Regions from separate parts of the Aquabacter sp. DMC10 genome, predicted to be linked through region 3. Evidence: predicted binding sites of a transcription regulator. Region 3 holds the regulator's gene; each other region holds the start of a gene.
The links. Region 3 encodes LexA, which represses DNA repair genes until DNA is damaged. Its sites were predicted from a motif close to TGTTCNNNNTGTGTTCNG; they were not measured.
Positions count from the first base shown of each region.

Region 1 (7,836 bases), 100 kb from region 3:
GAACAGCAGCGTCTTGGGATTGGCGAAGGCCACCGCCAGCCCGCGCGAGAAGGCGGCGCGGCCCGTGGGCACGGCTTCCGCCCGCTCCTGCCCCGCCGCCCGCCACTGGGCGATGGCAAGCCAGATGAGATAGGCCGCGCCCATATAGCGCACCAGGTCGAAATGACGGGAGAAGACCTCCACCACCCAAGCCAGCCCCGCCGCCACGAAGGCGAGCTGGAGCACCAGCCCCACATTCACCCCGGTGGCGGTGAGAAGCCCCGCGCGCCGGCCGTGCTTGAGGCTGGTGCCGACGATGAGGGCCACATTGGGCCCCGGCGTCGCGCCCAGCGCCAGGCAGGCCAGCACGAAGATCGCGAGGCTCTCGGCGGAGATCATGCCTCGGCGTCTCCCTCGCCCGCCTCGCCGCCCAGATCTCCCTCCTCGGCGGCGCTGTCCTCGCTGATATGCTCAACGGAGACCACCCGCTCACCCGACGCGGTGTTGAAGACGATGACGCCTTGGCTGGCGCGGCCCACCACGCGGATGCCATCCACCGGGCAGCGGATGAGCTGACCGCCATTGGTGACCAGCATGATCTGGTCCGTGTCCTCCACCGGGAAGGAGGCCACCAGCCGGCCATTGCGCTCGTTCACCGCCATGGCAACGATGCCCTTACCGCCACGGCCGGTGACGCGATACTCGTAGGACGAGGTGCGCTTGCCGTAGCCGTTCTCCGACAGGGTCAGGATGAACTGCTCGCGGGCGCTCATTTCCGCATAGCGCTCGGTGGAGAGGGCGGCATCGGCCACCACTTCCTCGCCGTCGCTCTCGCCGGAGACATCCTCGCCGCCCCGGCGCACCGCATTGGCGGCCTTCAGATAAGAGGAGCGCTCCTCGGCGCTGGCGTCGGAATGGCCGATGACGGCCATGGAGATGACGGTGTCGCCCTCCTCTAGCCGGATGCCGCGTACGCCGACGGAATCGCGGCCCTTGAAGACGCGCACATCGGTGACCGGGAAGCGGATGCAGGCGCCTTCCGCCGTGGTCAGCAGCACATCGTCATTCTCGGTGCACAGCTGGACCGAGGCGATGGACTCGCCCTCCTCCAGCTTCATGGCGATCTTGCCGTTGCGGTTCACCTGGCTGAAATCGGCCAATTCGTTCCGCCGCACCGTGCCGCCCGTGGTGGCGAACAGGATCTGCCAGCGGGCATGCTCCTCCGCATCCTCCGGCAGCGGGACGATGGAGGTGATGCGCTCGTCCGGATCCAGCGGCAGGATGTTGATGAGCGCCTTGCCGCGGGCCTGGGGGGCGGCGGCGGGCAGGCGATAAACCTTGAGCTTGTAGACCTGCCCCTTGGACGAGAAGAACAGCACCGGGGCGTGGGTGGAGGCCACGAACAGGCGGGTGACGAAATCCTCCTCGCGGGTCTGCATGGCCGAGCGGCCCTTGCCGCCCCGGCGCTGTGCCCGGTAGGTGGAGAGCGGCACGCGCTTCACGTAGCCCGCATGGGAGACGGTGACCACCATCTCCTCGCGCTGGATCAGGTCCTCGTCGTCGAGGTCGCCATAGCCTTCCACCAGCTCGGTGCGGCGGGGGGTGCCGAACTCGGCCTTGATAGCCAGCAGCTCCTCACGAACGATGGCCTGGATGCGGGCGCGGCTCGCCAGGATTTCAAGGTAATTGGCGATTTCCACCGCCAGCTTGTCCAACTCGTCGGCAATCTCGTCGCGACCCAGGGCGGTGAGGCGCTGGAGGCGCAGGTCCAGGATGGCGCGGGCCTGCTCGTTGGACAGGCGATAGGTGCCGTCCGCCGAGACCACATGGCGGGGATCGGCGATGAGAGCGATCAGCGACTCGACATCCTTAGCCGGCCAATCGCGCGACATGAGCGCCTCGCGCGCCGCGGCCGGGTCGGGCGCGGTACGAATAAGGCGAATGATTTCATCGATGTTCGCCACGGCGATGGCAAGGCCCACCAGCACATGGGCGCGGTCGCGCGCCTTGCGCAGGAGGAATTTAGTTCGCCGGCTCACCACCTCTTCCCGGAAGGCGATGAAGGCGGTGAGCATGTCATGGATGGTCATCACCGCCGGCTTCCCGCCGGACAGCGCCACCATATTGGCGCCGAAGGACGACTGGAGCGGCGTCATGCGATAGAGGTTGTTGAGCACCACGTCCGCCTGGGCGTCGCGCTTCACCTCGATCACCACCCGCATGCCTTCGCGGTCGGATTCGTCGCGGATCTCGGCGATCCCCTCCAGGCGCTTGTCGCGCACCAGCTCGGCGATCTTCTCGATCATCGAGGCCTTGTTCACCTGGTAGGGGATCTCGGTGATGATGATCGCCTCGCGCTCCTTGCGGATCGTCTCGATCGTCACCTTGGCCCGCACCACCATGGAGCCGCGGCCGGTCAGATAGGCCTGGCGGATGCCGGCGCGGCCGAGAATGAGGCCGCCGGTGGGGAAATCGGGGCCGGGAATATGCTCGATGAGCGCTTCCGGCAGCAAGGTCGGGTCGTCGATGAGCGCCACCGCCCCGTCGATCACCTCGCCCAGATTGTGCGGCGGGATGTTGGTGGCCATGCCCACCGCAATGCCGCCGGCGCCATTCACCAGCAGGTTCGGGAACTTGGCCGGCAGGACGACGGGCTCGTGCTCGCTGCCGTCGTAATTGTCCTGGTAGTCGACGGTTTCCTTGTCCAAATCGTCCAGCAGCGACTGGGTGACTTTTTCCAGGCGCACCTCGGTGTAGCGCATGGCCGCCGGCGGGTCGCCGTCCACCGAGCCGAAATTGCCTTGGCCATCCACCAGCGGCACCCGCATGGAGAAGGGCTGCGCCATGCGCACCAGGGCCTCATAGACCGACTGGTCGCCGTGGGGATGGTATTTACCGATGACGTCGCCGACCACGCGGGCCGACTTACGATAGGACTTGTTCCACTCGTATCCGTTCTCATGCATGGAGAACAGGATGCGGCGATGCACCGGCTTCAGTCCGTCCCGCACGTCCGGAAGAGCGCGCGCGACGATCACGCTCATCGCGTAGTCGAGATAAGACCGCGACAGTTCTTCGGTAATGGATACGGGCCGGATGTCCGAGGGCAGATCACCGCCCTGCTTCGGAGTCTCGTTTTCAGCCAAGAGACAAATCTCACATGATGCACAGCTGTTGCAGCTTTTACCTGATTCAGCCGTGAAACTCCAGCGAAACCGGCGCCTTTCGCGGTTATTTTATCTTGATATTTCAATAGATTAGCCGCGCCGATCCGGCGCTTTCGGGCGACATTGCGGCAAGCTGCCCCTCCGGCCGCGCCAACCGACCCGACGGGCCGGTGCGCGTGGTGCGACAGGACGGTGGCGGAACGGCTTGTCCCGATGCGCCAGGCCACGCGGAGACGGGCTTGGCCGCCCCGCGCGCAGCACCGTTTGCGGGCGGAAAGTTCGGGCCGCAGAGCGGGCCGCGGTACGGTTCCGGGAGGGTCGGGAGGGTCGGGAATGTTCTGGGGCGGGCAGACGGGTCAGATCGCGACGGCCCGCTCAGGGCGGACCGGCCTGGCACCGGCTCCGGGCCCAGGGAGCGGCCTCCCGGGCCATGGGCTCGGTGCTTGCGCGTGGCCGCAGAGTGAAGGCGCCCTGTCCTCCACTCCGAGGGCTTCGAGGGCTTCGAGGGCTTCGAGGGCTTCGAGGGCTTCGCGGCGAGCGGATCGCACGCCAAACCTGCTCAGACAAGGGGAGGCAAGGGGAGGCAAGGCAAGGAAGGCGAGGGGCGGTGAAGCGGGCGGGGTTAGGCTCGCCGAGGTCATGCTGGCGAGGCGAGGCTTCCCGAGGCGCGGTCCGGCGGGAAGCGGCCTCGCCCGCATATGCCGGGCACAGGAGCGCCGGGACACCGCCGCACGCCGTCCGCGCGGTCAGGTGCCGAAGACCACCGCATGCATGATGCGGCCCGGCCAGAAGGTGAAGAGCCCCGCCGCCACCAGCGCGAACAGGAAGAGATGGCGCATTGTGCGCCCGTGCCGGCTCACCTGGTGCCGCCGCGCCGCAAGCACCGCCAGGGGCAGCGCGACGAGCACCCAGACCGAGAGCAGATGAATGGGGCTCCAGGGCCCCCAGACCCGCAATTCGTGGATCAGCAGGGAGGAACCCGCCACCACCCCCATGAGCGCGACCCAGGCCCAGCCCATGAGGCGGTGGCGCGGATCGCCCTTGGACAGGCTCAGCTGCACCGCGCCGAGCCCCAACGCCGCCAGCGCGGCGAAGGCATGCACCTGGATGGCTGGGGAGGCGGACAGGAGTGGCTCCAGCGTCATTTCCCCTCCCCGCGCACACCGATGCGTGCTGCCTTCTCAGAACGGGATTTCGTCGTCCATGTCGTCGGAGGGCCGACCACCGCCACCAAAGCCGCCCCCACCGGACCCGCCACCGGAGGAGCCGCCGCCACGGCGCGCTCCACCGCCGCCGCCGAAGCCACCCCCGCTGCCACCGCCGCCGCCAAAGCTGCCGCCACCCCCGCCGCCGCCAAATCCGCTACCACCGCCGCCGCTCATGGGGCCAGAGGCGCCGAAGTCAGAACCGCCGCCATAATCATCGCCGCCCTCGGACCCGCCGCCGCTGCGGCCGTCCAGAAGGGTGAGTTCGCCGCGATAGGGGCGCAGCACCACTTCGGTGAAATAGCGCTCCTGGCCCTGATTGTCGGTGGCCTTGCGGGTCTCCAGCTGGCCCTCGATATAGACTTTGGAGCCCTTCTTCAGGAACCGCTCGGCCACGCCCACCAGATTCTCGTTGAAAATGGCCACCGAGTGCCATTCCGTGCGCTCGCGCCGCTCGCCCGACGCCTTGTCGCGCCAGGTTTCCGACGTGGCGATGCGCAGATTGCACACCCGCCCGCCATTCTGGAAGGCGCGCACCTCCGGGTCGCGGCCGAGATTGCCGACCAGGATCACCTTGTTGACGCTGCCGGCCATCTTTTTCCTCCGCCGTCCGTTCCCGATTGCATCCGCACGCGCCGGGCGCGAGGCCCGCCTTCGCGGACGCGCATGCACCCTACAGCGCAAAACCCGCCGGGGAAGGCGCGCAAAGCCTTTGTCCACCAAAAAGGCCGCCGGCCCCTTCCCTCTGCGTTCTCTATATGTTCTATAGTTCGCCGAACCGCGTTGCAAGGGGAGAGTCGCAGGGCGCCGGGTGTCTTTTGATCGGATCGTCCGCCGCGCTTTCTCGATCAAAGGGGTGAGCAGGGCGATTCACCGATCGGATCGATTCATCGGATCGCGCTCTAGGGAGGCTTCCTTTCGCACTGCACCCTTGTTCCCGAAGCGCTTGCTCTTAGATAGGACATGCGAGCCATGTCGCTGCGCCTTCCCGTGCCCGTCCGGCCCCTCCCCCCGGTGATCTCCGCCGGGTTGGGGCGCGTAATGGGGCGCGGCGCGGTCGTCGGCCTGCTCTGTCTCCCCCCGGTCCGGCGCCCGGCCTGCGCCACAAGTCCGAGCCCGCATCCATGACCGATCCTGCTTCCGCTTCCCCCTCCTCCCTGCCCGCGTCGCGGGAGCGTCGCGATGCGCGGATGCTGTCCGTGCGCGGGGCGCGGGAGCACAATCTGAAGAACGTGGACCTGGACGTGCCGCGCGACAGCCTCGTCGTGTTCACGGGCCTGTCCGGCTCGGGCAAGTCATCGCTCGCCTTCGACACCATCTATGCGGAAGGCCAAAGGCGCTATGTGGAGAGCCTTTCGGCATATGCCCGCCAGTTCCTGGAGATGATGCAGAAGCCGGACGTGGACCAGATCGACGGCCTGTCCCCCGCCATCTCCATCGAGCAGAAGACCACCTCCAAGAATCCGCGCTCCACGGTGGGCACGGTCACCGAGATCTATGACTATATGCGCCTCCTCTGGGCGCGCACCGGCATCCCCTATTCCCCCGCCACGGGCCTGCCCATCGAGAGCCAGACCGTCTCGCAGATGGTGGACCGCACGCTCGCCTTGCCCGAGGGCACGCGGCTCTATCTGCTGGCGCCCGTGGTGCGCGGGCGCAAGGGCGAGTATCGCAAGGAACTGGCGGAGTTCCTCAAGAAGGGCTTCCAGCGGGTCAAGATCGACGGCACCTTCCACGAGATCGCCGAAGCCCCGGCCCTCGACAAGAAATTCAAGCACGACATCGACGTGGTGGTGGACCGTGTGGTGGTACGCCCGGACATCGCCACCCGCCTTGCCGACAGCTTCGAGACGGCGCTTGGCCTTGCCGATGGCATCGCGGTGCTGGAGTTTGCCGATGAGAAGGACGCCGACGGGTCGCCCCGGCGCATCCTGTTTTCGGAAAAATTCGCCTGCCCGGTCTCCGGCTTCACCATTCCCGAGATCGAGCCGCGGCTCTTCTCCTTCAACAACCCCTTCGGCGCCTGCCCGGCCTGCGACGGCCTCGGCGTGGAGCAGACCATCGATCCCGATCTCGTGGTCCCGGACAAGGCCCGCTCCCTGAAGCAGGGCGCCATCGCCCCCTGGGCCAAGAGCACCTCGCCCTATTATGGGCAGACCCTGGACGCGCTCGCCAAGCATTACGGCTTCAAGCTCACCACGCCCTTTGCCGAGCTGCCGGAAAAGGCCAGGGACGTCATCCTCTATGGCTCCGGCGAGGAGCACATCACCTTCCGCTATGATGACGGCCTGCGCGCTTATGAGACCTCGAAGACCTTCGAGGGCATCGTGCGCAACCTGGACCGGCGCTGGAAGGAGACCGACAGCGACTGGGCGCGGGAGGAAATCTCCAAATATTTCTCCACCGTCCCCTGCGCCGTCTGCACCGGCTATCGCCTCAAGCCCGAGGCGCTGGCGGTGAAGGTGGGCCATCGGCATATTGGCGAAGTGGGCGTGCTCTCCGTGAAGGCGGCGCACGATTGGTTCGAGGCCCTGCCCGCCGCGCTCAATGCCAAGCAGAACGAAATCGCGGTGCGCATCCTCAAGGAGATCCGCGAGCGGCTGCGCTTCCTCATGGATGTGGGGCTGGAATATCTCACCTTGGCCCGCTCCTCCGGCACCCTGTCCGGCGGCGAGAGCCAGCGCATTCGGCTGGCCTCGCAGATCGGCTCTGGCCTGTCGGGCGTGCTCTATGTGCTGGACGAGCCCTCCATCGGCCTGCACCAGCGGGACAATGTGCGGCTGCTCGAAACGCTCAAGCGCCTGCGGGACCTCGGCAATACCGTCATCGTGGTGGAGCATGACGAGGATGCCATCCTCGCCGCCGATTATGTGGTGGATGTGGGCCCCGGCGCCGGCATCCATGGCGGAAAGATCGTGTCCAAGGGCACGCCGGCGGAGATCATGGCGGACCCGGCCTCGCTGACGGGCAAGTATCTCACCGGCGCCCTCGCCGTGGGCGTGCCGGCGCGGCGCAAGCCGAACCCCAAGCGGCAATTGAAGCTCGTCGGCGCGCGGGGCAACAATTTGAAGAACGTCACCGCCGAGGTGCCACTCGGCCTGTTCACCTGCGTCACCGGCGTGTCGGGCGGCGGCAAGTCCACGCTGCTCATCGACACGCTCTACAAGGCGGTGGCGCGGCGGCTGAACAATGCCTCCGAGGCCCCCGCCCCCTTCGACCGCCTGGAAGGGCTGGAGCACCTGGACAAGGTGATCGACATCGACCAATCGCCCATCGGCCGCACCCCGCGCTCCAACCCCGCCACCTATACGGGGGCCTTCACCCCCATTCGGGAATGGTTCGCCGGGCTCCCCGAGGCGAAGGCGCGGGGCTATGGGGCCGGGCGCTTCTCCTTCAATGTGAAGGGCGGGCGGTGCGAGGCCTGCCAGGGCGACGGCGTCATCAAGATCGAGATGCACTTCCTGCCGGATGTCTACGTCACCTGC
Region 1 covers NZ_JBQUYX010000005.1:272,517-280,352, forward strand. Annotated here, with positions in the region: gene ACT54L_RS15820 (LysE family translocator) at 1-378, opposite strand, end outside; gene gyrA (DNA gyrase subunit A) at 375-3,023, opposite strand; gene ACT54L_RS15830 (DUF2306 domain-containing protein) at 3,893-4,291, opposite strand; gene ssb (single-stranded DNA-binding protein) at 4,328-4,945, opposite strand; gene uvrA (excinuclease ABC subunit UvrA) at 5,542-7,836, shown strand, end outside.
Region 1: the regulator LexA is predicted to act here: its motif matches at 5,100-5,117, upstream of ssb (single-stranded DNA-binding protein).

Region 2 (7,836 bases), on a different contig from region 3:
TCGCGAAAGTCCGGCGGTGCGCATAATCGGGGAGGGCGGCAGTCGGCGCCGCGCCGGGTTCTGTCTGTTCGAGCATGGGCGCCTTATAGTCAAAAACGCCGCCGCACGGAACGGCGAAGCGTGCCGAAGACCGGCGGGACTGCAGAAGGAAAATGGCGGATGGAAATGCCTGTGGGAGCCCTGCGGACACGGCGGATGCGGGCCGCAGTCGCAGCCGCCGTGCTGTGCCTCGCCCTGCCGGCCCTGGTGCCCGACGCCCATGCGCTGCTGGCGCCGCAATATTACGAGCAGGCGCGCCGGGAGGCGGCGAGCGTGATCGTGCTGGAGGTCAGTGCCGTGACGCCGCCGGAGGGCGCCTTCGGCCTGTGCCAGGTGGCGGGCATCGTGCGGCGGGTGGAGCGGGGCACCGCGTTCGCGGCGGGCCAGGCAGCGACGGTGGGGGTGCCCTGCGCCACGCCGGACGCGCACCCGCCGCTGGGTGGCACGATCTACCAGGAGACGGCGCGTCTGAAGGCCGCGCCCTATGGGCGCGCCTATCTGGACGCGGCGGGCGGCCTGGCCCTGTCGCAATATGAGATGCTGGACGCCCTGCCCTAGGGGCGGACGGACCTTTCCGGTCGCCCACCTTGTTGCAGGGCCTCAGTGTTGCAGGACCTCAGTCGCCCTGGCCGGGCTCAGGGGAGAGCAGCTCTTCCTTGCCGGGCTTGCCGTCCCATTCCTTGGCGTCGGGCAGGGGATCGCGTTTCAGGGTGACGTTGGGCCAGGCCTGCGCATATTGGGCATTGACCGCCAGCCACTTCTCGAGGCCCGGCTCGGTGTCCGGCTTGATGGCCTCGGCCGGGCATTCCGGCTCGCACACCCCGCAATCGATGCATTCGTCGGGATGGATGACGAGGAAGTTCTCGCCCTCGTAGAAGCAATCCACCGGGCAGACCGAAACGCAGTCCATATATTTGCAACGGATGCAGTTCTCGGTGACGACGTAGGTCATGGCGGTTCCCTTTCGCGCGCCGCACTAGCGCAGGCCCCGTTCCCACGCAAGCGCGGGAGAGGCGGGGGAGCCATGCGGGGCGCTACTTTTCACTCTGATTTGATGTCAAATCTTCGAATATCTCGGCAGCTGCTGTAGCATTTCCCCTGCGGGGCGAAAAGTCGCGAATGCGCAGGACGCGCACGCCCGCATCCAGCGACACCGTCACCACTTGCCCGACGCGCACCGCATGCCCGGCGCTCACGATGCGGGCCCCGTCCACCCGCACATGGCCGGACCGCACCAGGGCGGTCGCGGCGCTGCGCGAGCGGACCACGCGGGCATGCCAGAGCCACAGATCCAGGCGCTGACGATCCTCGCGTTCGGCGACGAACACTCAGCTTCCCTTCTTCTCCGCCTCCAGGCGCGCCTTGAGCGCGGCGAGGGCGGCGAAGGGGCTGTCGGGGTCCATGGGCTTGTCGCGGCGGCGGTCCTGGTGGACCTGCACCCGCTCAGGCCGGGGGCCGCGCTGGCCCTCTCCCTCGCGGGGGCCGCGGAAGGGACGGTCCTGGCGGTCCTGCCGATCCTGGCGGGGCGGCCGCTGGCCGTGGGTCTCGGCGCGCTCGGTCGGCGCGTCACCGGAGGCGGGGGCCGCGGTGCGCTCCTGCGGGCGGTCGGAGCGGCGGTTCTGGAACCGGCCGCCATCCTTGCGCTCGCCGTCGCGGCGTTCGCCGCCCTTGCGCTCGCCACCCCGCTCGCGGCCTTCGCCGTGGCCCTGTCCCTGTCCCTGCCCCTGGCGCTGGCCTTCGCGGCCGGACCGCTCGCGGCGCGGCGCGCCCGGCGGACGTCCGGGACGCCACACTTCGATCAGCGCCGGCTCCAGCGCGGCGCCGTCAGCGGCGGCTTCCGTGCCCTCGGCGGCGATTGTCTCCGCCGCACCGGCCTCGGCAACGACAGCCTCGCCCCCTGCGACAGCGGCCTCGGCCGTCGCTTCGGCGCTGGCCACCAGCTCGGCGGTGGTGTCTTCGGCCTCTGCATTTTCCGCCGGGGCGTCTTCAGCCTGGGCGTCCTGAGCGTCGACGCCGTCCGCAGGGGCTTCCGCCGCTTCCACCGCGTCGGGGGCATCCGCCTCGGGCGCGGGGGCGATGTCACCCTCGCTCGCGGCGGGGGCTTCCACCGGATCGAACAGCAGGTCCGCCTCGATGGCGCCTTCCGGCGCCGGGGCAAGCTCAGGCGCGGCAGCTTCCGACACCGGCGCATCCGGCGGCGGGGCCGCCCGGCGCTCCATGCGATAGCCCAGCGAGCGCAGGATGGAGGCGAAATCCTCGCCGGAGCAGCCGGCGAGCGAGGTCATGCCCACGGTCACCGTGAAGCCACGGCCGTCCACGGCGCCGGCGGGCTTGGGCCCGGGCGACTGGGGACGCCAGGCCAGCGCCGGGCGGATGAGGTCGGCGAGGCGCTCCAGAATGTCCACGCGCACCGCCCGCTCGCCGCACACGCGGAAGCCCACGGCCCGGTAGAGGCCCTTGTGGATTTCCGGGTCCACCGGAATGGAGGTGCGCCCGCTCGCCGCCAGATGCGGCAGTTCGTCCAGGCCCTTCTGGGCGAGGCCGCCATGCTTGAGCGCATAAAGCTCGGCCGCCAGCGCGCGGGGCGCGGGCTTCAGCAGGCCGGGCAGATAGATGTGATGGGCGCCGAAGCGCACGCCATAGCCGCGCAGCGTGGCGCGCGCGGCCTGGTCGAGGGTCTTCATCTCCTCGGCGACGCGGGCGCGCTCCAGCACGCCGAGGGCCTCGACGATCTGGAAGGCGATGCCCCGGCCGATGCCGGTGATGTCCTCGGCCTCGGCGAGCTTCAGGAGCGGGCCCAGGAGCTTGTCCACATGGGCCTTCAGCCACAAGGCGAGGCGGGCCTCCACCTGGTCGCGGGCGGCGCCCGTGAGGTGCTCGTCGGCGATGATCTTGAAGCGGGGCTTCAGGACCTCATCGCCGGGAATGAGCTTGGCCACCGGCTCGCCGGTCCAGCGGATGGTGCCGTCGGCGGTGAGGACGAAGGCCTCGTCCACCGCCATGCCGACACGCGTCGCGCGGGCCTCGATCTCGCCCGCCAGGGCCTTTTGTGCGGCGGCGCGCAGGGCCTTTGCCTCCTCGCCACCCGCCGTCGGATCGGGTGCGAACTGGAAGCCCTGCAGATGGCCGATCACATGGCCTTCCACGGTGACATCGCCGGTCTTGCTGATCTCAGTTTCGAGCATCGTTTTCTCTCGCAGGCGCCGCATGAGCACGCTGGTTCTGCGGTCCACGAACCGCTGAGCCAGCCGTTCGTGCAGCGCGTCGGACAGCTTGTCCTCGACCCCTCTCGTGACGCCTTGCCAGTGCCCCGGATCCTTCAACCAATCGGGACGGTTGGCAACGAAGGTGAGGGTCCTCACCTGCGCAATCCGTCTCGACAGCGTGTCGATGTCGCCTTCTGGGCGATCGGTCAAGGCGATTTGACGCGCGAACCACGTATCGGGGATAAATCCACCCGTTCCCACATGGTGAAAGAGCCCCCGCACCAGGTCCGCATGGGCACCGGGGGAGATCTTGCGATAGTCCGGCACCTGGCACGTCTCCCACAGCCGCTCGATGACGGTGGGGGAGGTGGCGATGGCCGCCACATCGGCGTCAGCGCTCATGATTTCGAGCACTTGCACGTCGTCGGCGGTGGGTGCGCGGGTCAGTCCGTCCTCCCGTGGGGGAAGGCCGAGGCTGTCCTTCAGCGCCGCCAGGGAGGTGTAATCGGGGACAGCGTTGCGCCATTGCAACACCTTGGCGGTGTCGAACACATGGGCTTCCAGCCGCTCCACCAATTCAGGCTCAAACGGCGGGCAGCGGCCGGTGGTGCCGAACGTGCCGTCCCGCTGCGCGCGGCCGGCGCGGCCGGCGATCTGGGCCATTTCGGAGGGGTTGAGGCGGCGGAACTGCCAGCCGTCGAACTTGCGGTCCGAGGCGAAGGCCACATGGTCCACGTCCAGATTGAGGCCCATGCCGATGGCGTCGGTGGCCACCAGATAGTCCACGTCGCCGGATTGATAGAGTTCCACCTGGGCGTTGCGGGTGCGCGGCGAGAGCGCCCCCATCACCACCGCCGCCCCGCCCCTCTGGCGGCGGATCAGCTCGGCGATGGCATAGACCTCCTCCGCCGAGAAGGCGACGATGGCCGAGCGGGGCGGCAGGCGCGTGATCTTGCGCTCGCCCATGAAGGACAAGGTGGACAGGCGCGGCCGGACCTGGACGTTGATGCCGGGCATCAACCGCTCCAGGAGGGGACGCATGGTGGCCGCGCCGAGAATCAGCGTCTCGAAGCGCCCGCGCCGGTTGAGCAGGCGGTTGGTGAAGACGTGGCCCCGATCAAGGTCGGTGGCCAGCTGGATCTCGTCGATGGCGACGAACGCCACGTCCAGGTCGCGCGGCATGGCCTCGACGGTGGCCACCCAATAGCGCGCGTTCGGCGGCTTGATCTTCTCCTCGCCGGTGACGAGGGCCACCTTGTCCGCGCCCACCCGCTCGACAATGCGCTGATAGACCTCGCGGGCGAGCAGGCGCAGCGGCAGGCCGATGATCCCGCTCTCGTGTCCGAGCATGCGCTCGATGGCCAGATGCGTCTTGCCGGTATTGGTGGGACCCAAGACCGCCGTCACACCTCGCGCACGGATGGAGCGCGGGAGAACGGCGAGCTTCGTGACATCATCCATGAGCGCCAGAACTGCCCGCTGCGAGAAGAGTGGATCTGTATCATATCGGGGCGCCAATGCCAGAATGCCACCCTGAGGCGAGAACGGGCCGAGAACGAAGCGGGTGCGAATCGGTTGAGTCGGCAGGTCAGCGATTCGTTCCGCCCTGTCCCGCTCTGGCACAGGCCGGCGCAGGGGGTGAGAACACAGGCGGATCAAACCGTGCGCGAATCGCGGCGGGGCGCAGGGTCGCGGTCCGTTCTCCCACCGCGTCCATGCGGCTCGCCTGGGCGGGGCGGGGATGAATAGCCGGCGAAAGATCTGTGATTCGCCGGCTTACCCCGCGGGCACGCCCTGACCGAACACCGGCTCCAGCACCGGCGAGAAGGCCGGGCGGCGCACCAGGGCGGGGCGATGCAGCTGCTTGGTGGCCTCCACCAGGATCGCGCCCGAGAAGGGCAGGGAGAGGCCGGAGCCCACCCGCTCCCAGGCATGGGCGGTGCGCAGCAGCCAGCGGGAGGACACCGGCGGGAAGTACAGCGCCTCGCCCCAGCCCACGGGCGTGAACAGGGTTTCCCGCAGCAGCCGCACCACCTGCCCGCGCGAGAACGGCCGGCCATTGCCGAACGGAGTGGTATCGAGCCGCGCCCACACGCCCCGGCGGTTGGGCACCACCGCCAGCAGCCGCCCGCCGGGGGCGAGGATGCGCCAGACCTCCCGCAGCATCTCCGCCGCGTCGGGCGTCATTTCCAGCAGATGGACCGCCACCACCCGGTCGATGGAGGCATTGGGCAAGGGCAGGGCGGTCTCATCGGCCAGGGCCGCCAGCGTGGGCGCCGCAGAGGGCCAGCGCACCACGCCCTGGGCGGCGGGCATGACGGCGATGCACCGTTCCGCCTCTTCCCGGAAGGCGCCCAGATAGGGCGTCGCATAGCCCAGGCCCAGCACGGAGAGGCCCTGGACGTCAGCGAAGCGGGCCCGGATGGCGCGGCCCAAGATGCGGCGCGTCACCACGCCCAGCGGCTGGGCATAGAAGCTGCGCAGGTCCACGACGTCGAGAAACATGGTCTCCCCTCTCCGGCGCACAGCTTATAACATGGGACACGTTCGATCCCTGCCATATGGCTGCCGCGCGCAGCCGGTATGGCGTTCTTCCCCGGGCCCCTGCGCCCGCGCGGCCCTGCCGAGACGACCTATGGGAAACACCGCCATGTCCGCCGAGATCATGTCCGCCGAGATAAGGATCGTTCCCTGCCTCAATGACAATTATGCCGTGCTGCTGCACGACCCGACGACCGAGGCGACGGCGGTGATCGACGTGCCGGAGACGGCGCCCGTGCTGGCGGCGCTTGGGCGGGAAGGCTGGGATCTCACCCATATCCTGGTGACCCACCACCATTCCGATCATGTGGCGGGGGTGGAAACGCTCAAAGCCCAGTTCGGCGCCACGGTGGTGGGGCCGAAGGCCGAGGCCGCCGGCATTCCCGGCATCGACGTGGAAGTGGTGGACGGCGATCCGGTGGCGGTGGGCGCCTTCGTGGGCCGCGTCATGGAGACGCCGGGCCACACCGCCGGCCATGTGGTCTATCTGTTCGAGCGCGAGCATCTGCTGTTTGCCGGCGACACCCTGTTCGTCATGGGCTGCGGCCGGCCCATCGAATGCGATCCGCCGGTGCTCTGGCGCTCTTTGCTGCGCCTGCGCAGCCTGCCCGACGACCTCCAGGTCTATTGCGGCCACGAATATACGGTGGCCAATGCCCTCTTCGCCCTCTCGGTGGACCCGGAGAACGGCGCCCTGCGCGGCCGTTTTGCCGAGGCGGAACGGGCGCGGCGGGAGGGCAAGCCCACCATCCCGACCCTGCTGGGCGATGAGCGGCTCACCAATCCCTTCCTGCGGGCTGATGATCCGGGCATGGCGGAGCGGCTGGGCCTGGGCGAATCCGATCCGGCCGCCGTCTTCACCGAGCTGCGCGCCCGCAAGAATGTGTTCAAGGCCTGAGAATGGCAGACCTGACCGCCGCCGAGATCATCGCCCTGCTCGGCCTCCAGCCCCATCCTGAGGGCGGGCATTTCCGCGAGACGTTTCGCGAGGCCGGGGAGGGCGGCGGGCGCGGCGCCTCCACCGCCATTTACTTTTTGCTGGCGGCGGGGGAACGCTCCCATTGGCATCGGGTGGATGCCAGCGAGACCTGGCACTTCTATGCCGGCGCGCCGCTGCGGCTGTCCATTGCGGAGGCGGGCGGGGCGCCCCGCCATCTCACGCTCGGCGCCGATCTCCTGGCCGGCGAGCGGCCCCAAGGCGTGGTGCCGCCTTTGGCTTGGCAGGCGGCTGAGAGCCTGGGGGCCTGGACGCTGGTGGGCTGCACCGTTGCCCCGGCCTTCCGGTTCGAGGGGTTTGAGCTGGCCCCGCCCGGCTGGGCGCCCTGAGGCGGCGTCTTCAGGCGTTCAGTCCCGCTGGAAATGGCCGGGGGTGAAGACCCACACCACCAATCCCTTCATCTCGACCCTCGGGGCGACCCATCGCGGCGACAGGGGCGGGGCCGGCGTCGCGCCGGCCTCCGCGCGTGCGCTGGCGGTGGAGGCCGCCCGTGCCTTTGCCGGAGCCGCCTGGACCTTGTCCTTGGCGCTGGCTCCCGCCGCCGCGTGGCGCGCTGGCCGCGCGGAAGCCTGATCCGGCGCGGGCTGGCTTGAAGCCGAACGGGGCAAGGCCTCCCCCGCCTGCGCCGGCCCCACAAGGGCCAAGGCCGGCAGAAGCGAGAGCGCGCATGTGACGAGGGTCAGGCGCATGGGACCTTTTTCTCCGTCCCGGTCCGAAGCGCCGGCGGCGGAGGGCAGAATGCCGCAAGGGGAGGGGTTTGGGAAGGCGCGACGGCGCCGTTCCGGGTGAGCGCCCCGGCCGGAGCGGGTCCAAAGGCGCGGCGGTGTCATCCCTCAGCTTTTCCGCGAGTCGCCCCGACCGGTGGCCGTCGACGCGCGCGGGCGCGGGGCCCTCAAAGCGGCTGCACCCGGCCACCGCGCAGGCGGGCCGGGTGCAGGAGCATGGTCGCGCGTCCGGGCGCCGCGGCCCGGCTGGCCCTATTTGCCGGCGCTGAACTGCGGCTGCTGGAGCTGCAGCGTCTGGATGACCTGCTGGCCGAAGCTGCTGAGCAGG
Region 2 covers NZ_JBQUYX010000010.1:53,548-61,383, forward strand. Annotated here, with positions in the region: gene ACT54L_RS22845 (peptide chain release factor 3) at 1-76, opposite strand, end outside; gene ACT54L_RS22850 (hypothetical protein) at 196-597, shown strand; gene fdxA (ferredoxin FdxA) at 656-991, opposite strand; gene ACT54L_RS22860 (RNA-binding S4 domain-containing protein) at 1,074-1,367, opposite strand; gene ACT54L_RS22865 (helicase-related protein) at 1,368-4,706, opposite strand; gene ACT54L_RS22870 (class I SAM-dependent methyltransferase) at 5,022-5,750, opposite strand; gene gloB (hydroxyacylglutathione hydrolase) at 5,911-6,684, shown strand; gene ACT54L_RS22880 (cupin domain-containing protein) at 6,687-7,112, shown strand; gene ACT54L_RS22885 (hypothetical protein) at 7,156-7,356, shown strand; gene ACT54L_RS22890 (c-type cytochrome) at 7,761-7,836, opposite strand, start outside.
Region 2: the regulator LexA is predicted to act here: its motif matches at 4,886-4,903, upstream of ACT54L_RS22865 (helicase-related protein).

Region 3 (7,836 bases):
AGTCAAAGACCACGACATCTTCACCCTCTCCTCCATCCGCCACCATGTGGTCGGCTGTGCGGGCAACAAACAGGTCATCACTGCCTCCGCCATAGAATTCCAGCGTACCTTGATGGCTGCCACCGTAGAAGGTGTCGCCATCGCCACCACCATAGGCATAGACGCTTGTCGAGGTGTCCGGTGCCCCACCCGCGAAGAAGGCATTGGCGCCATCGCCACCATAGAACGAGAAATTGCCCGATCCCGTCCCGGCGTAGAACGTATCGTCCTCGCCCTCGCCATAAACGGAGATGTTTCCTTGGCCGTTGTCTCCGTAGAAGCTGTTATGCCCGCTGCCGCCGTAGAATGTTCCTTCGTCCGAATTGTCGGCATGCAGAATGTCGTTTCCATCGCCCCCGTAAAAGTCCGTCTTATAGGACGAGGCGGCATGGAGCGTATCGTCACCCGCATCACCATAAATGGTGGAGAGGGATGTCTGGGCGGCGTCGATCTGGTCGTCTCCGCCGTTACCGTTAATCGTCAGATTGTTGAAGCTCTCCAGCGACCTGTTGGTCGCGGTGATGTTGTCGTCCTCTTCGGTTCCAGTGACGACTTGGTTGTTTTCCGACGTATAGATATCAGCCATCCCCATCCCCCACTCGGCGAACGATTTCGCCCCTCATGATTTTTGGAAAACTGGAGCCCGATGGCGCTTGGGCGCGCCGCCGCATCAGCGGCGCCCAAGGATGAAGGCCCCCATCTTCGACGCAGGCATTGGCGCCCTCTTCGGGACGCCACATCGGCATCCACAGCCGGTGTTCGATGTCTTGCGAGCCTCGCATGCCCGCACCCGCGACGCGGCGGGCATGGGTTCGGCAGAACGCCCGGGTCGCGTGATCCGGGCGTGTACAGGGCACTTGCGGGGCACCCCTGCGCCTCTCCCTTGTGACGGGGAGAGGCTGCTTTCTGGCTGCGCCTTATCCCGCCAGGGCGCGATCTTGTCCGCCGAGCGCACGCATGCCCTCGGCCATGCGTGCGCTTCGCACCGCTAGCGCCCGCGCCAGCACCTTGGGCATCTGGCGGCGGGATTTTACGCGCGGGAGGTCCAGTTCAACGGCGGGGCGCGTGCGGCCGGGGAAGTCGGCCGCATTGTCGAAAGTCTCGCGCTCGAGATTGTCGATGAAGGTCTCGGCCGGGAGGCCTTCCGCATAGATCAGATCGTGGTCCTGAAGTTCCACGTGGTAGTAAGTGAAGGTCTCCGGCAAGTCGCGATGGCGCGTGACTGTGACGCCATTCACCAGCGCGCCCGCCTGGATCAGCATGCCGCCGATGAAGAAGGCATGGTCCGGCGAGACGAAGAGGTCGCGCGCCGGCAGGCCACGGCCCAGCGCATCCGGCCGGATATGGATGGGCAGAGCGGTGAGGGGATGGGCGAGGCGGGTCTCAACCGCGCGCCGCCCGAGCCACAGCACGGGGCGGGCCTCGCCCGTGGTGGTCAGCACCAGGTCGCCGGCCTTCAGCGCTTCCACCGGCACTGCTCCGTCCGGCGTGCGGATGCGCGTGCCCTCGAGGAAGCAGGCGAGTTCATCATAGGTGTAGTGCGTGTACGTGCCGTCGCCGTTGCTGAAATAGAAGTCCTCGACGCCTTGCGCATAGACGTTCTGGTTTCCACCAGAGTCGTCCATGTTGACCGCCTGAATATCCTTGTCGAAAGTGAAGTCGTAGCGGCTGTAGCTGTAGTCGAGATAGAGGGTGTCCGTTCCCCCGCTGTCGACGATGCTCACATTGTTGGCGCCGTCGGCGTGGTAGATGTCGGACCCCTCGCCGCCATAGAAGTTGACACTGCCCAATGCGCCCTGGGCATTGAACAGGTCGGAGCCGCTGCCGCCATAGGCGTTCAGCGTGGTGTCGGCTCCGATCTGGCTGGCATTGATGATGTCGCCCTGGTCGCCGCCATAATAGGTGACGGAGCCCACAGCCATGCCGGCGTCGAAGGTGTTGCTTCCCGCGTCGCCATAGAAGGAGCCGTTTTCCGAGGAGCTCGCATAAATCTGGTCGAGGCCATCACCTCCATAGAAGGTGTTGTTGACGCCCCCGCCGACGAGCACGTCGTCGCCTGTGCCGCCATAGAAGACGGACTGGTAGGAAGAGGCTCCGCTCATATAGTCGTCGCCCGCCCCACCATAGGCGGTGGAGTTGCCCATCAGGCCGCCATAGATGCTGTCATTGTCGCCCTGCCCATAAAGGGTCAGGCCGGTATATTGGCCGCTATAGTCCTGGTTGGTGCCATGGATCTCGTCGGGATCGGACGTGCCGATGATGGTCTCGTTGTTGCCTGATGCATAGAATTCGTGGGAGGACAATTCCTCGTAGGTGTATTGAACGTAACCGCCATGGCCGTCGCTGAAGTAGAAATTCTCAACCCCCTGTGCGTAGACGACCTGTGTATCGCCCGCCGTATTGAGGGACACGGCATTGTTGTTGGAGGCGTCGAACTCGAACGTGTAGGTGCCTTCGCCGCTGCTGAGATAGAGGCTGTCCGTGCCGCCACTGTCGCTGACGGTCACATTGGCGGCGCTCTCCACATAATAAGTGTCGTTGCCCGACCCGCCGTAGAAATTGATAAAGCCCTGCGCACTGTCGCCGTGGAACTCATCCGCGCCAGTGCCGCCATAGGCATTCAGCGTCGCGCCGCGGGCGATCTCATCGGCATGGACCGTATTGCCGGCATTGCCACCATAGAATTGAACGGAACCCGTGGCGCTGTCGCCGTAGAACGTGCTGATGCCGGCACCGCCATAAAAGGCGCCGTTATTGGATGTTTCGGCATGGAAGGTGTCGGTGACGCCGTCACCGTAGAAACTGGCATAAGTTGAAGAATCGGCGTGAAATTCGTCGTTACCTACCCCGCCATAATAGCTGGAGTGACTGGACGTTCCCGCATAGAGAACGTCGTTGTTCGCATTGCCGTAGGCACTGGAGGCGGTCATGTTGCCGCCATAGATGGTGTCGTTGCCACCGGCGGCGTTGATGATCAGGTTCGAATACTGTGCGGTCCCATCCTCATTGGTGCCGTAGAGGGTCTCGGTGGCGCTGGTGCCCTGGACCGTTTCGCCATCTGCGGACGCATAGAACACGTGGGTCGAGAGTTCCTCATCGGTATAGCCGATGTAGCCGCCGTTGCCGTCGCTGAAGTAGATATTCTCTACTCCCTGCATCGTCACAGTCTGGCCTGCCGTTGATATGGTCAGCGTGTCACCAGAGGCGGACGTCGTGTATTGGTTGGGTGTCCCGTCAAAAAAGACGCTATCGGACCCGGAACTATCGGTGATGACCACATTGGCGGCGTTATTGACGTAATAGACGTCGTCTCCCCCGCCACCCGCGAAGGTCACTTCGCCCTGGGCGGTGTTGCCCAAGAAGGTATCCGCTCCCGTCCCGCCATTGGCATGCAGCGTGGAGCCAGCCTCAAGCGCACCGGCATAGACCGTGTCGCCATCATTGCCGGCCGTATAGGTGATGGTGCCTGACGCGTTGTCGCCGAAATAGGTATTGGCCCCGCCGCCGCCATAGACGGTGGCATTTACAGAGCTCCCGCCATAGAAGCTGTCGATGCCGGCGTCGCCGTAGAACGTATTATTCTGCGAGGAGTCGCCGTAGAGGATGTCCTCGCCAATGCCACCGTAAAACGAGGAATTGCTGGATGTCCCGGCGTAAAGGACGTCGTCCCCCGCATTCCCATAGGCGGTGGAGGCGATCATATTGACGCCGTAGATGGTGTCCTCGGCACCCGCCCCTTTAATCGTCAGGCCGCTATATTGCGCCGTCTGAGCTTCATTGGTGCCATAGAGAATATTAAACCCGCTATCGCCCTGAACGATAGCACCGTCCCCCGTCGCATAGACAACTGTAGTCGCCACCCCCGCCTCCCCACATGCGGCGTATAGATGGCTCTACTGTCTAGCTTACCGCCTTACATTCAAGGCGTTCCAGAAAGGAATCTGGCGCGGCGGGCAATGTGGTCAAAAAGTTTCACGAACCGACAGGGAGAATTTCCCGGCAGGCGTGTTCACTCGAACGAATGTATCACTGGTTGCAAGCTTGCGGCCCCCACTCAGTAACGACGCATCAAGCCCACAAGCCGCCCCTGGATCCGAACCCGGTCCGGCCCGAAGATTCGGGTCTCATAAGAGGGATTGGCCGCCTCGAGGGCAATGGAGGCGCCCTTCTTGCGCAGGCGCTTTAAGGTGGCTTCCTCGTCATCCACCAGGGCGACCACGATGTCCCCGGTATCGGCGGTGTCGCACTTGCGGATCAGCACGGTGTCGCCATCCAGGATGCCGGCCTCGATCATGCTGTCGCCGCGCACTTCCAGGGCAAAATGCTCCCCCACGCCCAGCATGTCGGGCGGCAGGTTGAGGGTGTGGCTGCGGCTCTGGATGGCCGAAATGGGCGTGCCGGCCGCGATGCGGCCCATCACCGGCACGGCGACAGTGGTGGCCACATCCTCTTCGTCATCCACCGGCGGCCGCACCCGGCCGAGGCTGCCCTCGATCACGGAGGGCGAGAAGCCCTTGGCGCGGCTCGTGCCCAGGGCCGGCGCAACGCTGTCCGGCAGGCGCACCACCTCCAGCGCGCGGGCCCGGTTGGGCAGGCGACGAATGAAGCCGCGTTCTTCCAGCGCCGTGATGAGGCGATGGATGCCCGACTTCGACCGCAGGTCCAGCGCCTCCTTCATCTCGTCGAAGGAGGGAGGCACCCCCGTCTCCTTCAGGCGTTCATGAATGAAGCGCAGCAGGTCATATTGCTTGCGTGTCAGCATCGCAGATCCCGTCCCAGCCGGCAGCCCCGACGCGTCCGTGCCCCGGACAGGCCAGTCCACCCAATTGCGGCCCCTCTCGCACGGATGGGTCCAACGGCGCCGGGACACACCCGGCTCAGGCCGCGGCGCACCCGGTCCTTATCCGGCGCCGATCCGTCCGCTCGCCTTCGACCCTCCGTAAAAAGGCGAAGGAAAGCGAAACAAATCGAGAACAATTCTCTACATGTTCCTTTTGTGTTCCACAAGAGTGAACATGAGGTAAAAGCGCGGATGAGAGGGTGAGCTTTGTCGCGGACGCAGATCAGTCCGCCAGGCGGATGATCTCGCACGCCTCGCCCGGCGCGCCCTCCGGGGCGAAGGCGGGGCGCACCAGCAGGCAATCGGCCAGCGCCAGGGCGGAGATCATGCCGCTGTCCTGGAGGGGCAGGGGGGTGACCTCCGGCACGCCGTCCACTCCGGGCCGGCTGGTGCAGCGCATGAAGTCGAGCCGAATGTCATTGGCCTTCACGGGCGCCGCCAGGCGGGCGGGCACCCGGGGTGTCTCCAATTCCGCCATGCCTTGGAGCGCTTTCACAAGCGGCGCCAGGAAGAGGAAGGCGCAGACATAGGACGAGACGGGATTGCCGGGCAGGCCCAGAACGCGCATGTCGCCGCCGCGGCCATACATGAGCGGCTTGCCGGGCCGCAGCGCGATCTTATGGACGGTGAGGGCGATCCCCTCGGCGCGCAGGGCCGGCGCCATAAGGTCGTGCTCACCCACCGAGGCGCCGCCGGATGTCACCAGCACGTCGAAGCCCTCCGCGCGGGCGCGGGCGATGGCGGCGCGGGTCCCCTCCAGCGTGTCTTCCACCTTGCCAAGGTCGCTCACCTCGGCGCCTGCCGCCCGCGCGAGGGCGGTGAGGCCAAACACGTTGGACATGACCACATCCGAGGCAGCCCGGGCTTCGCCGGGGCGCACCAATTCATCCCCCGTCTGAAGGATGCCGACGCGCGGCCGGCGGCGGACCATCAGGGTGGAATGGTTGGCGGCGGCGGCGAGCATGACGTCGCGGGCATTGAGCCGCTGGCCGGCCTTCAGAATCACCGTGCCTTCGGCAAAATCAAAGCCCTTGCGGCGGATGTTGCGGCCGGGCGCCGTCTCTTTCTCCACCACCACGTCATCGCCATCGCGGCGCGTGTTTTCCTGGATCACCACCGTGTCGGCGCCCTCCGGCACCAGCGCGCCGGTGAAGATGCGCGCGGCGGTGCCGGGCGCGAGCGGCGCGCCGAGGGGGCGGCCAGCGGCCGATTCGCCCCGCACGGGCAGGCGGACGGGGAGGGCGGCAATGTCGGCGGCGCGCACCGCATAGCCATCCATGGCCGACATATCGGCCACCGGCTGGCTCCGACGGGCCACAAGATCTTCGGCCAGCACGCGGCCCACGGCCTCGCCCACCGGCACGGTCTCCGCCGGAAGCGGGACGAGGTCGGACAGGACGAGGGAGAGGGCGGCGTCGACCGGCATCAGGGACATGGGATGATCCTCGCGCGGCCGGTCAGGGTTCGGCCCGCCAGTGGCCGGAACGGCCGCCGGCCTTTTCCATCAGGCGGATGCCGCCGATGCGCATGCCCCGGTCTGCCGCCTTGGCCATGTCATAGATGGTCAGGCAGGCGACGGAGACGGCGGTGAGCGCCTCCATCTCCACGCCGGTCTGGCCCGTGGTCTTCACCCGCGCGGTCACCCGCAGGCCGGGGAGGGCATCGTCCGGCTCCACCTCCAGCTCCACCTTGGCGAGCATGAGGGGGTGGCAGAGCGGAATGAGCTCATGCGTGCGCTTGGCGGCCATGATTCCCGCAATGCGCGCGATGCCCAGCACGTCGCCCTTCTTGGCATTGCCGGAGCGGATGAGGGCCAGCGTCTCCGCCGCCATGGCCACCTCTCCCACGGCAACCGCCTCGCGCGCGGTCGCCGCCTTTTCGGAGACGTCGACCATACGCGCGGCGCCGGAGGAATCCAGATGGGTCAGGCCGGACATGAGGGGCGTCCTATTTCAGGCGGGTCCAGGTCTGGGTCTCGCAGAAGACCATGACGCAGCCCTTCACCTGGAGGGTGTTGTCGCCCTTCAGTTCGAGCGTGGAAGAATAGGTCTTGCCGTCGTCGGGATTATAGATCTTGCCACCGGTCCAGGAGCCGCCCTTGCCGGTGAAGCCCTGGAGCATCAGGAGCCCCTTGAGCGGGCGGCTGCGCTGCGCGGCATCCGTGTTCTTGGAATCGGTGAGGTTGGGATTGGCCTTGATGTCCGAGGACGACACGAGGCGCCCGCACACCGAACTGCCGCAGGCGGTGATCTCCACGACGCCGTCGTCGGTGGGGGTCTGCCAGGTTCCGGTCACGTCGGCCGCAAGGGCCGGGCCGGCCAAGCCGGTCAGGATCGCAAGGGCCAGAAGCCGCGCGCGCATTGTCGCTTCTCCTCATGCCGGAGGCGGCAGGCGCGCCGCCCCGGTGATGCCGTTCCATGCACGGGAGAATCTCCCGCACGTCGGCGGCGACTATTGCAGAGCGGGCGGCAGGCGTCACCCGTCGCGCGGTACCCACGCTGTGCCCGGGTCCTTGGGCTCAGCGCGCGCGCGTCCAGCTTTGCGTCTTGCACAGCGGCACGAACACGCAGCCCTTCACCTTCAGCGTGTCATCGCCATCGAGGGTGAGGGTGGCCGAATAGGTCTTGCCGTCCTCGGCATTATAGATGGTGCCGTCGCTCCAATTGCCGCCCGAACCCTTGAAGCCCTGGAGGATGACGAGGCTCTTCAGCGCGCGGCCGCGCTGGGCGGGATCGGTGTTGTTCACGTCCTTCAGCGTCGGATCGGCCTTCAGGCCGTCGGACGAGACCAGGCGCCCGCAGACAGAGGCGCCGCATTTGTAGATTTCCACCACGCCGTTGCGGCTGGGCGTGAGCCACGTGCCGGTCACGTCGGCGGCGAGGGCGCCGAAGGCGAACAGCGGAGAGAGGGCAACGGACAGCGCCAGCGCGCCGGGAGACAGACGAACCATGGGCATC
Region 3 covers NZ_JBQUYX010000005.1:167,739-175,574, reverse strand. Annotated here, with positions in the region: gene ACT54L_RS15355 (Hint domain-containing protein) at 1-625, opposite strand, end outside; gene ACT54L_RS15350 (Hint domain-containing protein) at 957-3,899, opposite strand; gene lexA (transcriptional repressor LexA) at 4,094-4,801, opposite strand; gene ACT54L_RS15340 (molybdopterin molybdotransferase MoeA) at 5,103-6,314, opposite strand; gene moaC (cyclic pyranopterin monophosphate synthase MoaC) at 6,337-6,816, opposite strand; gene ACT54L_RS15330 (DUF2147 domain-containing protein) at 6,827-7,240, opposite strand; gene ACT54L_RS15325 (DUF2147 domain-containing protein) at 7,398-7,829, opposite strand.

Region 4 (7,836 bases), on a different contig from region 3:
TGCGATCCGCCAGGGCCCGGTAAGCGAGGGCCTCCGCCAGATGCTGGCGGCCGAGCGTCTCCGCGCCGGCCAGGTCCGCCAGCGTCCGCGCCACCTTCAGCACCCGATGGTAGCCCCGCGCCGACAAGTTCATGGCCTGCGAGGCGTCCCGCAGCAAAGCCAGCGCCGGCCCGTCGGGCACCGCCACCTGCTCCAAGAGGGGGCCGGAGGCGTGGGCGTTCATGGTCACATCCGGGCGCCCCAGCGCCGCATAGCGCTCCCGCTGCACCGCGCGGGCATTGGCGACGCGCGCTGCCACGTCCCGCGAGCTTTCCGAGGGGGCGGGCGAGACCAGGTCCGCCGCCCGCACCGCCGGCACTTCCAGATGGATGTCGATGCGGTCCATGAAGGGGCCCGACAGGCGCGCCTGATATTCGTCGGCGCAGCGCGGCCCGCGCTTGCAGGTAAAGCCCGGCTCACCCGCCCGCCCGCAGCGGCAGGGATTCATGGCCGCCACCAATTGGAAGCGCGCGGGATAGCTCACCCGATGGTTCGCCCGCGCGATCAGCACCTCGCCGCTTTCCAGGGGCTGGCGCAGCGAATCCAGCACCTGGGGCGAGAATTCCGGCAATTCGTCCAGGAACAGCACGCCATGATGGGCGAGCGACACCTCGCCCGGCCGCGCCTTCATGCCGCCGCCCACCATGGCGGCCATGCTGGCGGAATGGTGGGGCGCGCGGAACGGGCGGCGGTCCATGAGCGCGCCGTCCTCGATGGCGCCGGCCACCGAGGCGATCATGGAGACGTCCAGCATTTCCGAGGGTGACAGCGGCGGCAGGATGGAGGGCAGGCGCTGGGCCAGCATGGACTTGCCGGCGCCGGGCGGGCCCACATACAGCAGATTGTGCCCGCCGGCAGCGGCCACTTCCAGCGCCCGCCGGGCGGTCTCCTGGCCCTTCACGTCCTTCAGGTCCGGCAGGCCCTGCGCCCCGGAGCGTATGCGCGGGTCGGGCCGGGCCAGGATCTGCCGGCCGGTGACGTGATTGGCGAACTGGATCAGGCTGTCGGGGGCGAGGATGGCCATGTCCGGGCTGGCCCAGGCGGCTTCCGCGCCGCAGGCGGCGGGGCAGACCAGGCCATGGCCGCGCGCATTGGCGCCGATGGCTGCCGGCAGCACGCCCGCCACCGCCGCGATGGTGCCATCAAGGCCCAGCTCGCCCACCACGGTGAAGCCGGCAAGGCTGTCGGAGGGGATGGCGCCAATGGCCGCCATGAGGCCGAGCGCGATGGGCAGGTCATAATGGGAGCCTTCCTTGGGGAGGTCGGCGGGGGCAAGATTCACGGTGATGCGCCGGGCGGGCAAGGCCAGCCCGGAGGCGATGAGGGCGGCCCGCACGCGCTCCTTCGCTTCAGTGACCGCCTTGTCCGGCAAACCGACGATGGTGAAGGCGGGCAACCCCGCCGCCACATGCACCTGAACGTCCACGGGGCGCGCATCCACCCCCGCAAAGGCCACCGTCGCCACCCGCTGGATCACGCCCCCCTCCTTTGCGTGCCCACATCCCAAGGTTGCTCAGCGTAACCCGCCACCGCCCGCTACACAAGAACGAAATGGGAACGCATGGCCCGCCGGCTGGGTCTGCCGCGGCTGTGCTTGTCACGCCCGGGGAACGGGCGCATGAGGGACGTCGCCCTTATCACGAACTGAAAACGGCGTCCGGGAGATCACCATGAGCACGAACAGCGCCGATGTCCGCGGCATCCAGGCCCTGGTGGAAAGCCAGTTCGGCCCCCAGGCGGCGGCCTATGTGACCAGCCAGGTCCATGCCAGCGGCGAGGATCTGGCGGCGCTTGCCGGGGCGGTCGAGGGCAAGGGTTTCCACGCGGCGCTGGATCTGGGATGCGGCGGCGGCCATGTGAGCTTTACCCTCGCCCCCCATGTGGGCCAGGTGACCGCCTATGACCTCTCCTCCGACATGCTCGGCGCGGTGGCGGCCGAGGCGGCCCGGCGCGGGCTGTCCAACATCTCGACGCAGGTGGGCTTTGCCGAGGCGCTGCCCTTCTCCGACGGTGCCTTCGATCTCGTCGCCTCCCGCTACAGCGCCCATCACTGGTCGGACGTGCCGGCGGGGCTGGCCGAGGCGCACCGGGTGCTGAAGCCCGGCGGCACCGCCATCTTCATGGATGCGGTGGCCCCCGCCCATCCCCTGCTGGACACCTTCCTCCAGGCGGTGGAATTGCTGCGCGACCCCTCCCATGTGCGGGACTATTCGGTGGCCCAGTGGAAGGCCATGGCCGAGCAGGCGGGCTTCAAGGTGGAGCGGGTGGAAGCCCGGCGCATCCGGCTGGACTTCCAGTCCTGGGTGACGCGCATCCGCACCGACGCGCTCCATGTGGATGCCATCCGCTCGCTCCAGGCCCTGGCGGCGGACCTGGTACGCGATCACTTCGCCATCGAGGCGGACGGCTCCTTCATGCTGGACAATGCCAGCCTGACGCTGAGCCGCCTCTGAAGCTTCAGCTCTTCTTTTCCAGGAGCAGGTGACCCTGCTTCTGGATCATGTCCTTGGCCTTCTGCGCCATCATCTGGAGGAACCAGGGCAGTTCCACGCTGAGATGGACGGCATCATCAGCCACATTCATCTCGCCCTGCGCCTTCTGGCCGAGAACGGCGATGCGGAAGGCCAGGTGGCTGTCGGTCCAGGTCTCTTCCTCCACCACCAGCTTGTCGGCGAAGCGACCGCGCACGGCGGTGAGGCCCTTCTGGAGGCGCCGGGTGGCCTCGTCCTTGCCGAGGCGGTGGGGGATGGAGACGGTGAGCGGTTGGGCCATGCTTCAGCTTTCCATGCGGGCGCCCTCTGCGCGCTTCAACAACGCGCGGGCGCCGGTCCGGTTCAGGGCGATGGGGCGGTTCAGGCCGCCCGGCGCTTGTCCTCGATCTTGTCCCAGATCTGGGCGGCAATGTCGGGGCCGCCCAGGCGCTTGATGGCGCGCAGGCCGGTGGGCGAGGTGACGTTGATCTCGGTGAGGTTGCCGGCGATCACGTCGATGCCCACGAACAAAAGCCCCCGCTCGCGCAGGGCCGGGCCGATGCGGGCGCAGATCTCCAGCTCGCGGTCGGTGAGGTCGGTGGGTCGGGCGGCGCCGCCGCGCACCATGTTGGAGCGCAGATCGCCCTCGGAGGGCACCCGGTTCACCGCGCCCGCCGCTTCGCCATCCACCAGGATGATGCGCTTGTCGCCGTGCTTCACCTCGGGCAGGAAGCGCTGGATCACCCAGGGCTCGCGGAAGGTGGCGGCGAAGAAGTCATAGAGCGAGCCGAAATTGAGGTCATCCGCCGTCAGGCGGAAGACGGCGGCGCCGCCATTGCCATAGAGCGGCTTCATCACCACGTCGCCAAACTCGGCCCGGAACGCCTTGATCTCTGCGAGGTCGCGCGTGATGAGCGTCGGCGGCATCAGGTCCGGGAAATGGGTGACGAAGATCTTCTCCGGCGCGTTGCGCACATGGGCGGGGTCGTTCACCACCAGGGTCTTGGGGTGGATGCGCTCCAAGAGGTGCGTGGTGGTCACATAGGCCATGTCGAAGGGCGGATCCTGGCGCAGCAGCACCACGTCATAGTCGGAGAGCGCCACCCGGCGCTTCTCGCCCAGTTGGAAATGGGCGCCGGCCTCGTCCTTGACCGTCAGCGGCTCGACGGTGGCGTACACCGTGCCGTCGCGCATGGCCAATTGGTCGGGCGTATAGTGCACAAGGCTGTGGCCGCGCTTCTGGGCTTCCAGCAGCAAGGCGAAGGTGGAATCGCCGGCGATGTTGATGCGGGCGATATGGTCCATCTGGACCGCGACCTGAAGGGTCATTAGGGATCTCCGGCGAGCGCCAGGGAGGAAGGTTCCCCCTATCTATAGCCGCGAACCGCCCGCCGCCAGAGCGGGGGCTTTTCGTCGCTTCAGAAGCTCGCGTCGAACGCCCCGGGCACATGTTCCATCTGGCCGGCATTGGTCATCAGCACCGCGTCGAAGCGCATGTTGAGGGCGGCAAGCTCGGGATGATCAGCGAGATAGGCTTCGGCGGCGGCGGCGATGCGGCGGCGCTGGCGGGGCAGGAGGGATTCGCCGGCGGTGGCGAGGTCCGCCCGCACCTTCACCTCGCAGAAGACCAGGAGATCGCCCAGCCGGGCGATGATGTCCACTTCGCCCGCCTTGGTGCGCACCCGCCGGGCGAGAATCTCGAAGCCCAGGGCCACCAGGCGCTCCGCCGCCTTGTCCTCCGCCTGGAGCCCACGGGCATAGGTGCGGGCGGCGTGGGCGGTGGTGCGGGCCGGCGGGTGGGGCGGCTTGGGTTCGGTCGGTTTGGGCGTTGCCGGGCGGCGGTCAGCCATCGCTGTCCTCCGGCCCGCGCGTCAGGGCGAGGGCGCGGGCATAGACGTCGCGCTTGGGGCGGCCGGTGAGGGCGGTCACGGCGGCCACCGCATCCTTCAGGGAGTGGTCGGCGAGCGCGGTGCGGAGCGCGCTGTCCACGTCCGTATCGCCGGCGGCCTCTTCCAAGGGCGGGCCAATGACGAGCACGATCTCGCCCTTGGGCGGGCCGGCCTCGGCATAATGGGCGGCAAGTTCGGGGAGCGTGCCCCGGCGCACTTCCTCGAAGGCCTTGGTCAGTTCCCGGCACACCGCCGCCCGGCGGGCGCCGAGGCCCTCGGCGAGGTCGGCGAGGCTTTCGGGCAGGCGGGGGCCGGTTTCATAAAGGATGAGGGTGGCGGGGAAGGCCTTCAGTTCGGCGATGCGCCCGGCCCGCTGGCCGGCCTTGGGCGGCAGGAAGCCGTCGAACAGGAAGCGGTCCGTGGGCAGGCCCGCCGCCACCAGGGCCGCCAGGAGCGCGGAGGCGCCGGGCAAGGGATGGATGCGATGGCCCGCCTGCGCCACCTCCACCACCAGCTTGAAGCCGGGGTCTGACACGAGTGGCGTGCCGGCGTCGGATATCAGCGCCACCGCCTCGCCGGCCGCAAGGCGGGCCAGCAGGCGCGGGCGCATGCTGGCGCCATTATGGTCGTGATAGGGCACGAGCGGCGCCTCGATGCCGTAGCGGTCCAAGAGGCGGCGGGACATGCGGGTGTCCTCGCAGGCGATCACGTCGGCCCCGGCCAAGGTCTCCAGGGCGCGCAGCGTGATGTCGCCGAGATTGCCGATGGGGGTCGCCACCACATGCAGGCCCGGCGCGAGGCGGGCGGCGGGCAGGCGGGTTCCGGCGATGACATAGGCGCGCGGGCGATCGGGCGCGGAAGGCGAGGCGTTCATGGGGCGCCTTATAGCAGATCCCGCGCCGCGCCGGGCTGTGCAATCCGTGGCCGGCGGGGCCGGGCGGGCCGGCGCAGCGGGCTGGGCGCATTCCCCCTTCGGCCCTGCGGGCACCCGTGCCCCCTCTGCTCTGTCCTGTGCCATGGTCTTCGGCTCCTGGCTCTGTCCCGCCTTGCCCCTCCCGTCTCGCCTCTCCCGCGCTTCGCTGGAGGGGGGATTTTCGGGCGTTGGCTCTGCTCTGCCTTGGCGTCGGTCATCTCAAACCCTCCCCCTGCGGAACCGGCCCCCTCTCCCGCGAAGCGCTGAAGGGTGGGGGAGGGGGCAAGGGCGGTCGGCAAGAGGATGCGAGCCCTTCGCCGCCCAGCACCAACATCCCCGCCGATGGCGAGGTGGAGGGATGCGGGAGCGGCCGGCGCGCGGCGGCGCGCCAGATGGGTAAGGGTTTGACGTCGGAGCCGGGCTCCGTCCGCTCCCGCGCGGGGATTTGTGGCCTCGGTCCCGCGCCGCGTGGGCGACAGGTTCTCCCATCAGCACCGGCCGAACCACTGCCGGATCGGTGCGCCTGGACCTTCAGCCTCCTCTGCTAACGGTTCGGGGGGCGTTATTCCCCGTCCCGTCGGACACCCGCCCCCGGCACCACCCGTCAGGCCGCTCCGGACGCGCCCCTCCTTGGTGTCAGGTGAGCACACCATAGCAGAGGTGCAGCAATATAGGAATATAGTCTAGGATATTTTTCTCAGGCGGGGTAATTGGGGGCTCTCGCCCTGCCCCCTCCCTATCCCTCCCCCGCTTTGCGGGAGAGGGGACTTCCGTGCGCCCGGTCGGGGCGGCGCTCTGCTCTGCCTCGGCCTGCATCCTCCCAACCTCTCCCCCAGCGCGACAGGCCCCCTCTCCCGCTAAGCGGGGGAGGGTTGGGGAGGGGGAAATGGAGGGAGGGGGAAATGGAGGGGAGGTGTCCGGAGGGGAGACAATGGCCAGAACGCTCCCCCAAACGCAAACGGCCGGGCAGAGCCCGGCCGTCGCACACCATCCAGAAACAGAAGGATCAGGCCTTGCCGGCCTCGTCCGTATCGCCCTTGGCCTCGGCCGGCTCCTCGCGCGGGGCTTTGGGGCCGCCGCGGGAGACGCCCACCATGGCGGGGCGCAGGACGCGGTCGCCGATCACATAGCCGGCCTGCACCACCTGGAGCACCGTGCCCGAGGGCACCGTCTCGTCGGGGATCTCGAACATGGCCTGGTGGAGATGGGGGTCGAAGCGCTGCCCCTTGGGCTCGATCCGCCGCACGCCGTACTTTTCCAGCGCCTTCAGGAGGCTGCGCTCGGTGAGTTCGAGGCCGTCCAGCAGCGACTTCACGCCGCCCTCGGCCTTTTCCTTCACCTCGGCCTCCACGGCGCCGAGCGCCCGGGCGAGATCGTCAGCCACGTTCAGCACGTCGCGGGCGAAAGAGGTCACGCCATAGGTCTTGGCGTCGGCAATCTCGCGCTCGGCCCGGCGGCGGATGTTCTCCGCCTCGGCGAAGGCGCGCAGATACTTGTCCTTGAAAGCCGCGACCTCGGCCGCCAGACGCTCGCGCTCGGCATGGAAACCGTCGGCGGCCGCGGATGCCAGCTCCTGCATGTCGGCAATTTCCGGGTCCGCAGCCGGATTGGTGCGATTGTTGTCGCTCGCGCCACCCTGCTCGCTCATCACGCTGTCCTCGTCACGTCACATGCCGACCCGCCGGGGCCGGCCTCCATTCGCCCCGCATATCGGCATCGCGGGGATAAAAATCAAGCGGAGTCGGACCCGGGCGCTCCCAGAATGCGGCTGACCACCCGCGCGGTGAAGTCCACCATGGGGACGATGCGGCCATAATTGAGCCGTGTCGGCCCGATCACGCCCAGCACGCCCACCACCCGGCCCTGCCCGTCGCGATAGGGGGCGACGATGGTGGACGAGCCCGACAGCGAGAACAACTTGTTCTCCGCGCCGATGAAAATGCGCATGGATTGCGCCTCTTCCGCCCGGCCGAGCAGGTCCACCACCTCGCTCTTGGCCTCCAGATCGTCGAACAGCAGGCGGATGCGCTCCAGGTCGTCCAGCGCCCGCAAATCCTCCAGCAGCTTGGCCTGCCCGCGCACGATGAGGCGACGTTCCGACGCATCCCCGCCGGACCAGGAGGCAAAGCCTTCCTCCACCACCCGGGCGGTCAGTTCGTCCAGTTCCCGGCGCAATTGGGCGGTCTGCGCCTCCATTTCGCTGCGCGCCTCGCCGAGCGTGCGCCCGCGCACCCGGGCATTGAGGAAATTGGAGGCCTCCACCAGCGCCGACACGGGCAAGCCGGCGGGCAAGGGCAGGACGCGGTTTTCCACTTGCCCGTCTTCGGAGACCAGGATCACCAATGCCCGGCGCGGGTCCAGCGGCACGAATTCCACATGCTTGAGGCGCGGGTCGCTCTTGGTGGTGGTCACCACGCCCGCCCCCCGCGAGAGGCCGGACAAAAGCGCGGAGGCCTCGTTGAGGATGCCTTCCACCGAATAGCCCTTGGCGGCGGCGGCCACCTGGGTCTCGATGCTCTTGCGG
Region 4 covers NZ_JBQUYX010000001.1:1,024,095-1,031,930, reverse strand. Annotated here, with positions in the region: gene ACT54L_RS04725 (YifB family Mg chelatase-like AAA ATPase) at 1-1,516, opposite strand, end outside; gene ACT54L_RS04720 (class I SAM-dependent methyltransferase) at 1,710-2,492, shown strand; gene ACT54L_RS04715 (polyhydroxyalkanoic acid system family protein) at 2,497-2,811, opposite strand; gene gshB (glutathione synthase) at 2,892-3,839, opposite strand; gene ACT54L_RS04705 (YraN family protein) at 3,929-4,360, opposite strand; gene rsmI (16S rRNA (cytidine(1402)-2'-O)-methyltransferase) at 4,353-5,273, opposite strand; gene grpE (nucleotide exchange factor GrpE) at 6,319-6,960, opposite strand; gene hrcA (heat-inducible transcriptional repressor HrcA) at 7,044-7,836, opposite strand, start outside.
Region 4: the regulator LexA is predicted to act here: its motif matches at 1,582-1,599, upstream of ACT54L_RS04725 (YifB family Mg chelatase-like AAA ATPase).